One region of the Arthrobacter sp. TE12231 genome, then DNA from elsewhere that is predicted to be linked to it. Evidence: predicted binding sites of a transcription regulator. Region 1 holds the regulator's gene; the other holds the start of a gene.
The links. Region 1 encodes LexA, which represses DNA repair genes until DNA is damaged. Its sites were predicted from a motif close to TCGAACANNTGTTCGA; they were not measured.
Positions count from the first base shown of each region.

Region 2: ACVWYS_RS19755 (shikimate dehydrogenase) is a predicted target of LexA. The motif match lies at 1,820-1,835, and genes of this name have one in related genera.

Region 1 covers NZ_JBSSFS010000001.1:2,712,509-2,718,395, forward strand. The annotation lists gene hisB (imidazoleglycerol-phosphate dehydratase HisB) at 1-258, opposite strand, end outside; gene ACVWYS_RS12245 (histidinol-phosphate transaminase) at 329-1,447, opposite strand; gene ACVWYS_RS12250 (LysM peptidoglycan-binding domain-containing protein) at 1,516-1,905, opposite strand; gene lexA (transcriptional repressor LexA) at 2,259-3,008, shown strand; gene ACVWYS_RS12260 (ATP-dependent DNA helicase) at 3,090-5,237, opposite strand; gene hflX (GTPase HflX) at 5,230-5,887, opposite strand, start outside.
Region 2 covers NZ_JBSSFS010000001.1:4,405,592-4,411,478, reverse strand. The annotation lists gene ACVWYS_RS19760 (TIM barrel protein) at 1-837, opposite strand, end outside; gene ACVWYS_RS19755 (shikimate dehydrogenase) at 837-1,718, opposite strand; gene ACVWYS_RS19750 (IclR family transcriptional regulator) at 1,903-2,745, opposite strand; gene ACVWYS_RS19745 (MFS transporter) at 2,971-4,284, shown strand; gene ACVWYS_RS19740 (hypothetical protein) at 4,571-4,807, shown strand; gene ACVWYS_RS19735 (MoaD/ThiS family protein) at 4,812-5,138, opposite strand; gene ACVWYS_RS19730 (WD40/YVTN/BNR-like repeat-containing protein) at 5,169-5,887, opposite strand, start outside.

The DNA.
Region 1 (5,887 bases):
CTCGCCAAAGGTGATGGCCACGTCCTCGACGGTGTGGTGGACATCGATGTGGGTGTCGCCGGTGGCCTTGACGGTCATGTCAATCAGCGAGTGCTTGCTCAGGGCCGTCAGCATGTGGTCGTAGAACGGGACCGACGTGCTGATATCCGAGACCCCGGTGCCGTCCAGGTTGATCTCGACCAGCACCGAGGACTCACTGGTGGTCCGTTCCATGCGTGCGGTCCGGCCCTCGGCGGCGGTGGCTCCGGTGTTGCTCATGTAGATGTGTCCTTTGGAAGAAGGCAGGGTGCTGGGCAGTCTGGCGGGGCGCACTGGCTCCCCGTCAAGTCTAGGCCTGCGGCGTTGCGTGGCTGGTCAGGATGCGTTCAAGGGCTTCGAGGAAGGCTGTGGTTTCCGTCTCAGTGCCCGCGGTCACGCGAAGGTGCCCCGGGATGCCGACGTCGCGGATGAGGACGCCGGCGTCCAGCAGGCCCTGCCAGACGTCGTGCGGGCTCTCCAGTCCGCCGAAGAACACGTAGTTCGAATCGGAAGCCGCCGGCTTGAGGCCCAGGCGGGTCAGCTCGGACACGATCCGGTCGCGCTGGCGCTTGATGTCCTCGACGTCGGCCATGAGGGCCACGCGGTGGTGCAGTGCGGCCAGGGCCGTGGCCTGGGTGATAGCTGACAGGTGGTACGGCAGACGGACCAGCCGCAGGGCGTCGGTGACCTCGGGAGCGGCGGCCATGTACCCGAGCCGCGCCCCGGCGAGGGCGAAGGCCTTGCTCATGGTGCGCGAGACGATGAGCCGTTCCCGGCCGGGCAGCAGGGTCAGCGCGCTGGGTGTGCCGTCGTGGGCAAACTCGTGGTACGCCTCGTCGACGATCACGATGGTCTGGCTGGCCTGGCCGGCGTCATAGACGGCCTCGACGACATCAAGACCCAGTCCGGTACCGGTGGGGTTGTTCGGGGAGCACAGGAAGACAATGTTGGGCTGCAGTTCCCGGACTTGGCGGGCAGCCGATTCCGCGCTGAGCCCGTAGTCCGCCGCGCGGGCGCCGACGATGTACTCCGTGTCCGTGCCGGCGGCCAGCAGCGGGTACATCGAGTATGTGGGAGGGAAACCGAGGGCCGTCCGGCCGGGGCCGCCAAAGGCCTGGAGGATTTGCTGAAGGACTTCGTTGGAGCCGTTCGCGGCCCAGATGTTCTCCGCGCCCAGACCGTGGCCAAGGTACTCGGCCAGGGCTTCCCGCAATTCGGTGAACTCCCGGTCCGGATACCGGTTCAGCCCGACTGCGGCGGCGCTGACAGCCTCAGTGATAGCGGCGCGGACGTCGGCCGGGACACCATGGGTGTTCTCGTTGACGTTGAGCAGAATGGGGACGTCCAGCTGGGGTGCGCCATACGGTCGCAGGCCGCGCAGATTGGTTCGGAGGGGCAGTCGGTTGAGGCGCTCAAGCTGGTCAGTCACGTGACCAGTTTAAGTGGAAGCGGGACGGGCGCTGAAACTGTGACGCCCGGGACGGGCGCCGGCGGTACCTACTTGGACGGAACGAACAGCTGCTGGCCCGGCATTACACGCGCAGCGTCAAGGTTGTTCAGTTGCACGATATCGGCCACGACGTCCCGGGGATCGCGTTCCGGCGCGACGGTCCCCGCAATGGCCCAGAGGGACTCCCCCGGCTGGACCGTCACGGAAACAGTGGGCGTCACATTGAGCTGGTCCGCGGAATCCGCCGCCTTGGCCGGAGCGTTGAGGAATCCGCTGAACGACAAGATGAGCGCTGCCAGCAGGATCAGCGGGATCCCGAAGAAGACGAACCGTCCGCGCCGGGTGAGCCGCAGCGGCGCCTGCTTCGGCCGCCGGGTGACCCCGCGGTCCGTGATGCTGTGATCAAAAGTGCTGTGAAACGCGCTTGCTGCTGACATGAACTGAGCCCTCCTGGACCATACGGTGCCGCCGGCGTTCTCCACATACTCGCCGCCAACCGGCCGAACCTTCGAACATAGAACCGAAGAATGCACTCGACTCGCAAATCCTTGAATCGAACACATATTCGAACTTTGCTAGTTCTGTTTTAGCACTTAGTAACGAACGATGTCGAGACTCGCTAGAACAAATGTTTGAAAAAGCTCTGCCGCTGGCCTACTTTTGAGGGAAAGAACAACAGCTTGTGAACTCGTTCATCGGTAGTTGATCAGGAGGGTCTGACATTTCAGGCCGGAAGTTCCCGGTGACAGCAGCCACGGCGGCCGGGTGGAACGGAAAGGCGTTGGCGAACATGGCAGCACAAGCCACCGGCGGCCGGGCCAGTTCACGGAGCGCCCAGCCTGCACGGGCCCCCAAGAGCCTGACCGTTCGGCAGAAGAAAATCCTGGAAACGATCCAGCGCTCCGTCAGTGACAACGGCTACCCGCCGTCCATGCGCGAAATCGGCGACACCGTCGGACTCGCCAGCCTGTCGAGCGTGACCCATCAGCTGTCCCAACTGGAAAAGCTCGGGTACCTGCGTCGCGACCCAAAGCGTCCAAGGGCCATGGAAGTGCTCATGCCGCTGACCCTGGACGAGGGTACGAGGGCCATTTCGGGCGTCGAGAAGTCCAGCGGCCTCCGGGCCGTAGGTGGCCTCTCCGTGACGGAACTCGCCAGCGCCACCGACACGGCAATGGTGCCGTTCGTCGGACGCATCGCGGCCGGCGGACCGATCCTCGCCGACCAGGTGGTGGAGGACGTCATGCCCCTGCCGCGCCAGCTGGTGGGCCACGGCGAACTCTTTATGCTCAAGGTGGCCGGCGACTCGATGATCGATGCCGCCATCTGCGACGGCGACTGGGTGGTTGTCCGCCGCCAGGGCGACGCCGTGAACGGCGACATCGTGGCCGCGCTGCTCGATGATGAAGCAACGGTCAAGACGTTCCGCCAGCGCGACGGCCACACCTGGCTGCTGCCGCAAAACACCCAGTACGAGCCCATCCTCGGCGACCACGCCGTGATCATGGGCAAGGTCGTCTCGGTGCTCCGCTCCCTCTAGCCACCCCGTGGCAGGCCTCCCGGGGTAGCCACCCCCGGAACGGCTTCCAGGGGCCGGAGCCACGGCTCCGGCCCCTGCTTTTTAGTCCTTTCCGGAGTCCTTCGCCAGGCGCTTCAAGGCGGCCACGGCGATCGAAGGATCCGTGGTGGGCCAGAACGGCGGAAGCGCGGCGCGGAGGAACCCGCCGTAGCGCTCCGTGGACAGCCTCGAATCCAGCACCGCCACCACACCCTTGTCCGAGGTCGAGCGGATCAGCCGGCCGGCGCCCTGCGCCAGGCGGATTGCGGCGTGCGTGGCCGAGACGGACATGAAGCCGTTGCCGCCGGCCTGTGCCACCGCACGCGAACGTGCTGTCATGAGCGGGTCGTCCGGCCGCGGGAACGGAATCCTGTCAATGACCACCAGGCGGCAGGACACCCCGGGAACGTCGACACCCTGCCACAGGGACATCGTGCCGAACAAACATGTGTCCGGCTCGTCGGCAAACTGCCGCACGAGCGCCGTTATGCTCGACTCCCCCTGACACAGGATGCTGAGGCCCAGCCGTGGCCGCATCGCCTCGGCGGCCTCCTCCGCCGCCCGCCGGGAGGAAAACAAGCACAGGGCGCCCCCGCCGGAGGCACGGATCAGTTTCTCGAGTTCGTCCAGGGCCTCCGGGGACGTGCCGCGGCCGGGCTTGGGCAGGTGCTGGGCGACATAGAGGATGCCCTGCTTCGGATAGTCGAACGGGGACCCGACGTCGACGCCGGTCCAGCTCGGGGCGCCGCTGCCGACCAGGCCGAGGCCTCCGGCGGCCGGCTCGAACGCCGCCCCGATGGCGAGCGTGGCGGATGTCAGGATGACGGTGTGGTCCGCGAACAGTCCTTCACGCAACCGCCCCGCGACGCTCAACGGAGCCACATTGATCAAGGCCGGCGCGGTCTCGTCCGGCTGGGAGTAGCCCTGCGCCGGGTCGAAGCTGCTATTGCGGGAGAACCACACGACTTCGCGGTTTTCCCGCGCGGCCAGGAGTCGTTCGCAGAGTTCCAGGATGACCATGAGGCGGGACCGGGCGAGCTGGCGACCGCCGTCGGCCGTCGTGGAGCTGTCCCCCTTGGAATCGGAGAGCGCGGCGCGGCAGGCGTCGCGCAACTGGTCGATGCAGTCCAGCTGCTCGGTGTTCAGGCCGTTGGGCATCAACCCGCTGGGGACACCGTCGATGGCGAGTTCCAGGTGGGAGGCGGCATTGTTCAGGGCGTCCACGGTGATGCCGGTGTGCTTCCGGGCCCCGGAGGCAGCGGCGTGGACCATCGCGACGGAGAGCTGGCCGGAGACTGCGCCTGTGACGCGGTCCTGCAGTTCGTGGGCCTCGTCCACCACCACGACGTCGTACTCAGGCAGGACCGCCAGGCCTTCGAACGCGCTGACGGCGAGCATGGCATGGTTGGTGACCACGACGTCGGCATCGGCGGCGTTCTGCCGGGCCAGTTCACTGAAGCATTCGGCCGCGAGCGGGCACTTTTGCGCGCCGAGACACTCCATGGACGTGACGGAGACCTGCCGCCAGGCCCGGTCCGTGACACCGGGCATGAGTTCGTCCCGGTCTCCCGTGACCGTCTCCTCCGCCCATTCGCGCAGGCGCACGACTTCCTTGCCGAGCTGGGAGGACGGCCCGCCCAGCGCGGCGGCAAAGTGCGGCACGGACGTGTCCTCGCCGAGGGAGAACAGTTGTCCCTCAGACGGTTCCTCGGACGGGAAGCCGCCCTCGATCTTGTGCCGGCACACATAGTTGGACCGGCCCTTCACCAAGGCAACCTTGACGGGCCGCTCCAGGGCCGGGGTGATCGTCTTGAGCAGCCGGGGCAGGTCGCGGCCGACAATCTGGGTCTGCAGTGCCAGGGTCGCGGTGGAGACCAGGGTGGGCTTGTTGCTGGTCAGCGAGTGGGCGATCAGCGGAATCAGGTACGCCAGAGACTTGCCGGTGCCCGTGCCGGCCTGGACCAGCAGGTGGTCGCCGCTGTCGATCGCGCGCGCCACCTGCCGGGCCATTTCGTGCTGGCCGTCGCGGCTCTGGCCACCCATGCCGGACACGGCACGGTCGAGCAGCTCAATCACGAACTCCTCGCCGGTCCCGCCGGCCGTGTTGCCGCCCGCTGCGTCCTCGCCCGTCCCGCCATCGGCCGGTTCCGCGTCAGCGGCCCCGGCGTCCGGGGATCCGGCCTTGGCTTTGGTCACCGCAGCCTCAGTCATTGCTGATGAAGGGATCCAGTTCAGCGGCGAGTCCTTCGCGCACCATCACCACGGCCCGGGTGCCGGTTTCCTCGTGCTCGAGGCTGAGGATCTCAGCGTCGGTCTCGTGGAGCTTGTTGAGCAGATCTCCGCGGTTGTACGGGATCAACAGTTCAAGCTTCACGCCGGGGCGCGGAATGCCGTCACTGATGGCCTTGAGCAGTTCCGGGATGCCTTCACCTGTGCGTGCCGAGACCACCACGTGGCGCGGTTCGCGCTGCTTGAGCCGTTCGACCACAAACGGGTCGGCGGCGTCGGCCTTGTTCAGGACGATGATTTCCGGAACCTTGCGGGCGTCGACTTCGCTGAAGACTGCCCGGACTGCGGCGATCTGGCCCTCGGGGTCCGGGTGCGAGACGTCGACGACGTGCAGGATGAGGTCCGAGTCGGCCACCTCTTCCAGGGTGGAGCGGAATGCTTCCACGAGCTGGGTGGGCAGCGAGCGGACGAATCCCACGGTGTCCGCCAGCGTGTAGCCGAGGCCGTCGGCGGTTTCTGCCTTGCGCACGGTGGGGTCCAGCGTGGCGAACAGGGCGTTCTCCACCAGCACCCCGGCGTCGGTCAGGCGGTTCAGGAGCGAGGACTTCCCGGCGTTGGTGTAGCCGGCGATC
Region 2 (5,887 bases), 1.7 Mb from region 1:
AGCCGCGGCCGGGTTGGCCTCGAGCCATCGGGCGCTCTGCTCTTCGAGCCAGATCAGCGACCGCATGGCATCGATAGCCGTGCGTTCGACGTCGGACTGGCGGAACACGTCGTTGAACACTTCCAGCGATACCGGTCCGGTATAGCCGGCGCGGACCACGTGGCCCATGAACTTGGGAAGGTCGAACTGGCCCTCGCCCGGGAACACCCGGTAGTGCCGGCTCCAGGACAGCACGTCCATCGTCAGCTTGGGGGCATCGGCCACCTGGACGAAGAAGATTTTCGCCGGGTTGAAAGCCTCAATCGGCGCGGTGTCCCAGCCGCGGGAGAGGATATGGAAGGAGTCCAGGCAGGTGCCCAGATGGGGGTGGTCCACCATGTCAACCAGCCGGTGGGCGTGCTCGTAGTCGCTGACGTATTTGCCCCAGGCCAGGGCCTCGTAGGCGACCTTGACACCGTGTTCGCCCGCGAGGTCCGCGAGCCGGGAGAGCTGGGCGGCCCGGAGTTCGTCGTCGTCGATCGTGGCCGTGCCCACGTTGGAGCACAGCAGCATGGTGTCCATGCCCAGCCGGGACATGAGCCGGAACTTGGCGTCCGCGCGGCGCAGATTGGCGGCGAGCAAGTCCTCGGGAACGCTGTCGAAGTCGCGGAACGGCTGGTAGAGGTCCAGCGTGAGTCCGAGGTCGGCGGCCAGCTTCCGGACATCCTCCGGGCTCAGCGATGACGTGACGAGGTCCTGTTCGAAGATTTCAATGCCGTCAAAGCCGGCAACCGCACAGGCCTGCATTTTTTCCCGCAGGGTGCCGGAGAGGCAGACGGTCGCGATTCCGGTGCGCATCAGGCTGCCACCTCTTCCGCGGCCACGAGTTCCAGGAAGTGGGAGCGCATGCGGTCCGCGTCGGGCTCCCGCCCGGTGAAGATCCGGAACGCGTCCGCGGCCTGCCCCACCGCCATCCGGCCGCCGTCAAGGACGTCGCAGCCCTTGGCCCGGGCCGCGCGGACGAGCTCGGTTTCGATCGGCCGGTACACGATGTCGGCCACCCAGTGCCGGGACTCCACGAGGGACATGTCCAGCGGAACACCCGGATGGGCGGCCATGCCCACCGGGGTGCAGTGCACCAGGCCGTCGGCCCGGGGCATGAGCTGCGGCAGCTCCGCCGTCGTGCGGGCCGTGACCGTCCGGTCCGGGAAGAACCCGGCGAGCTCGGCAGCCCGGGCGGCGCAGCGCGCCGCATCCGTGTCCACGAGGTCCAGTTCCCGGACACCCGCCGTGAGCAGGGCGTAGGCGACGGCGGATCCCGCGCCGCCGGCTCCCAGCTGGACCACACGGTCCAGGGCGGCCCCGGGGAGGCCGGAGGCCAGGGCCGCCGCGAAGCCGGAAAAGTCGGTGTTATGCCCGATGAAGCGGCCGTCCCGGATGACCACGGTGTTGACGGCGCCGAGTCGCCGGGCGTCGGCGGAGACCTCGTCAAGGTAGTCGAGCACGAGCTGCTTGCAGGGGTGGGTGATGTTCAGTCCGTTGAACCCGAGGCTCCGGGCACCGGACAGCAGCTCCCCCACGGCCTGACCGGGCAGGCCAAGTTCGATCAGGTCGATGGGGCGGTAGAGGTACCGGAGGCCCTGGACGTCACCTTCGCGTTCATGCATGTAGGGCGTGAGGGACGGCATGACACCGTCTCCCACGAGTCCCACGAGGAAGGATTCTGCTCGATTGCTCATCCGGTTAGCTCCTTTGACAACTGCACTCGGCGAGCCGTGGCGCTTGAGGCGTCCGCGGCGGGCCGGGTGATGGGGATTACACTACAGACTTTGTTCACATGTTGCACACTTGTTCGAATGACGAACATATTATTACGACGGCGCCTGCCATCCCGAGGCACCCCCGGGCGGCGGGCGGAGCACGTCACCGCTGGGGCAGCCGGGCCGAGAGCTCAGCTGCGGCCGACTGGAGCAGGGGCACACAGGCCACCAGGTCCTCCATGCTGAGCCGGAACACCGGCACGGCCGTGGCGAGGGAGGCAAACGCGTGACCTTGGGCGTTGAACACCGGAACCGCGACGGCGCGCATGCCGGCCTCGTTTTCCTCGTCCATCGTGGCGTAGCCACGGCGGCGGACCAGTTCGATCTCCGCCCGGAACGCGTCGCGATCGGTAATGGAATGCTCTGTCAGCGGATCGAGGGGCAGTTCATCGAGAAGCTGGGCGCGGGTGGCGTCATCGGCGAACGCCACCAGCGCCTTGCCCACCGAGGTGGTGTGCAGCGCCCCCAGATGGCCGGGATCGCTGGTGACGCGGAAGGTTCGCGGGCCATCCACCTTATTCACCGTCAGATGGTGGATGCCGTCACGCACGGAAAGAATGGTGGCCTCGCCCGTTTCCTCGGTCACCCGGCGCAGGATGGGAAGTGCCGTGCCCGCAAAGCCGTGATGATTGGAAACCCGCTGGCCAAGCTGGAAGACGCGCAGGCCCAGGTGGTAGCGGCGCCCGTCGGACTCGTAGTCCACGAAGCCGTCCCGCGTCAGCGAGCCGAGCAGGCGGTACGTGGTGCTGAACGGCAGATCGGCCCGGCGGGAGATCTCGGCGGCGCTGGCGCCGCGCGGCTCGTCGCCCAGGAGAACCAGCAGGCCCAGGGCCTTCCCCACCATGTCCGTCCGCGAGTCCTCCTTGGCGGCCTTGGCAGGCCTCACAAGGGCCTCCCCCGGGGCGGCGGAGACGGCGGACTCTTCTGTGCCTTGATTCACACTCATACAACGATGCTCCCACATAGTGAGAACTATTTCTAGATGGTGATTATTTTTCTTGACAGGTGACTACGCTCACAGTCATGATTGCTACATCGCACAAGTAGCTTCCACCATGTGGCTACTAGTCCGGGTCTTTCCACGGACCTCCGGCTGCACCAAACTTAAGCAAGCGGCAGTCGAGACATTCCTGATCCATCCGCGACAACGTCGTCACACAAAAGGAACACCATGAGCCAGACTCTCCCGTCCGCGACGGGCACCACCACGGGAGGGACGCCGAAGAAGGCGGCCCTTGCCAGCTTCCTGGGCAGCGCCGTCGAGTACTACGACTTCTTCATCTTCGGTTCGGCAGCGGCACTGATCTTCCCGCATGTTTTCTTCCCCGACGCCGACACCAACGCGGCGATCATGTCGTTCGCCACTTTCGGCTTCGCCTACATTGCCCGCCCGATCGGCGCCGTCGTCCTGGGCCACTTCGGCGACAGGATCGGCCGCCGGAAGGTCCTCATGTTCACGCTCCTGCTGATGGGGGCCTCCACCTTCGTCATCGGCTGCCTTCCGGACTTCAAGACGGTGGGCTGGTGGGCCCCTGTCCTGCTGGTGCTGGCACGTCTCTGCCAGGGCTTCTCCGCGGCCGGTGAGCAGGCCGGTGCGTCTTCGATGACGCTGGAGCACGCCCCGGACAACCGTCGCTCGTTCTTCACCTCCTGGACGCTCACGGGCACCCAGGGCGGCCAGATCCTCGCTGCCCTCGTCTTCATCCCCGTCCTGGCGCTGCCCGATGACATCAAGTACAGCATCGGCTGGCGCATCCCGTTCTGGCTCAGCGCCGTGGTTGTGCTGGTCGCGTTCTTCATCCGCCGCACCCTGCACGAACCGCCGGCATTCGAGGAAGCCCGGAAGACCGCGCAGATCTCCAAGCTCCCGGTGGCCGACCTCCTCAAGGGCCACTGGCGCGATGTCCTCCGCGTCATCGCCTGCGCCTTCATCGCCGCCGTGTCCACGGTCTTCGGGACCCTGGCCATCAGCTACGCCAAGAACGTTGCCGGCGTGGACGGCACCACCACGCTCTGGCTCGTCGTCGGCGCCAACTTCATGGCCCTGGGCACCCAGCCGCTCTTCGGCATGCTCGCCGACAAGATAGGCCGGAAGCCGGTCTTCATCTACGGCGCACTGTCCAGCGCAGCCCTGACCCCGGTCTTCCTGCTGAGCCTCGAGTCCGGCAACGTCCCGCTCATGTTCCTTACGGCAATCGCGTTCTTCTCCTTCGGCTACGCTGCCGCCAACGCGGTCTGGCCCTCCTTCTACGCCGAGATGTTCAGCACCAACGTCCGCTTCTCCGGCCTCGCCATCGGCACCCAGCTGGGCTTCCTCATGGCGGGTTTCGCCCCCGCGATCGTGGCGGCCATGGGCGGCATCCAGCCCGGCGGCTGGGTCCAGATCAGCATCTTCACCGCAGTCATCTGCCTGATCGCCACCATTGCGGCCCTGACGGCCAAGGAAACCTTCAAGGTGCCCACCAAGCAGCTCGGCGTCAAGTAGTCCGGCCGCGGCGCTCCTGACCGGCACCGCGCTCAACCGGAAGTTCCGCACCTACGACGGCGGCCCGTCCCTTCGGGGGCGGGCCGCCGTCGCGCGTGCAGGCGGTCAAAGAACGTGCCCAGGCGGCCATCGGAGCAAGAATCGGACCGGAGCCGGGGCCGGAAATCGGGCCGCCGCCGAAAACTAACCGTCCCCTTACCGCACTGAAACGCGGACGCAACATTGGCGCAGGACACTGGAAGGGCCGGCAAGAGCAGGCACCAACTCCAGTCCAGGAGGCCCCGTCATGTTGAAGGAAGCGAAAGCCCATGTAACCCGTATCCGTGCCCTCGACCAGCTGCACCGCGGCGACGAGATCGAGGCCCGTTTGCGCGTCGGCCCGAACTACGACGATGTCGTGATCCGCCGCGGCCGCGTCCAGGAGACGGCGCCCGGAATCGGCGTCGTCTGGATCATGGACCGCCATTCCGGCATGCGGAAGGCCATCAACGCGGACGAATGCACCGTCTGGCGGGTCGCCTGAAGCGTCAGCCTCCCGCCACGGACTGGATGATCAGGACTTCCTGGCCCGGTGCCACCGTCGTCACCAAGCCCTGCAGCCGCCGGATCTCATTCCCGTTGACGTATATATTCACGTAACGGCGAACGGTTCCGGTTTCATCCCGCAACCGCCGCGACAGCGCCGGATAATCCCCGGTCACCGTATCGAGCACCCACTCCACCGTCACCGCTTCCTCCGCGGGCGCAGTCAGGATGGACTGCCCGCCGGCCAGCGGTTGGAGGACGCTCGGCAGGACCACACTGATCGCGGAATCCGCCGGCACGGGCACGCCGTTAGTCACGACGCCGTTCATGCGTTTCCAGCCCTTCACGGCTGCACTGGCTCACAGCTGCATCGGGAGCAGGGCAGCGGAAACCGTGGCAGCCCGCACGCACAGCACGTCCGGCAGGTGCGAGGCCACTTCGCTGAAGTGCTCCCCCTCGTCGGCACTGGCATAGACGCTGCCGCCCCGCGTTCCGAAGTAGACGCCGGCGGGCTCGGCCTCGTCGACGCACGCAGCATCGCGCAGCACGGCGTTGTACTCGGGGTCCGGCAGACCGGAGTCGAGCCGCTTCCAGCTGGCACCGGCGTCGTCCGTCCGGTGCACCGCCAGCTTGCCGTCCGGCGGAATCCGCTCGCCGTCGGCCTTCAGCGGGATCACCCAGGCCGTACCGGCCCGGCGCGGGTGCGTCAGCATCACAAAGCCGAAGTCCGCCGGGAGCCCTTCGGCGATCGATTCCCACGATTCGGCGTCGTCGTCGCTGCGGTACACGCCGTGGTGGTTCTGCGCATACAGGCGGCCGTCGACGGCGGCGTCCGCCGCGATCTTGTGGACGCACTGGCCGAATTCCGGGTTGGGGTCCGGCATGAAGTAGGCGGAAATCCCCCTGTTGCGGGGTTCCCAGGAAGCTCCGCCGTCGAGCGAGCGGTAGACCCCGCCTGTGCTCATGGCGACGTGAACTTTCTCGCCCGTGGGGTCAACGACGATCGAGTGGGCCGCGGCGCCGCCATAGCCGGCACCCCATTCGCTGCGGTGCGGATGATCCCAGAGGCCGCGGTTGA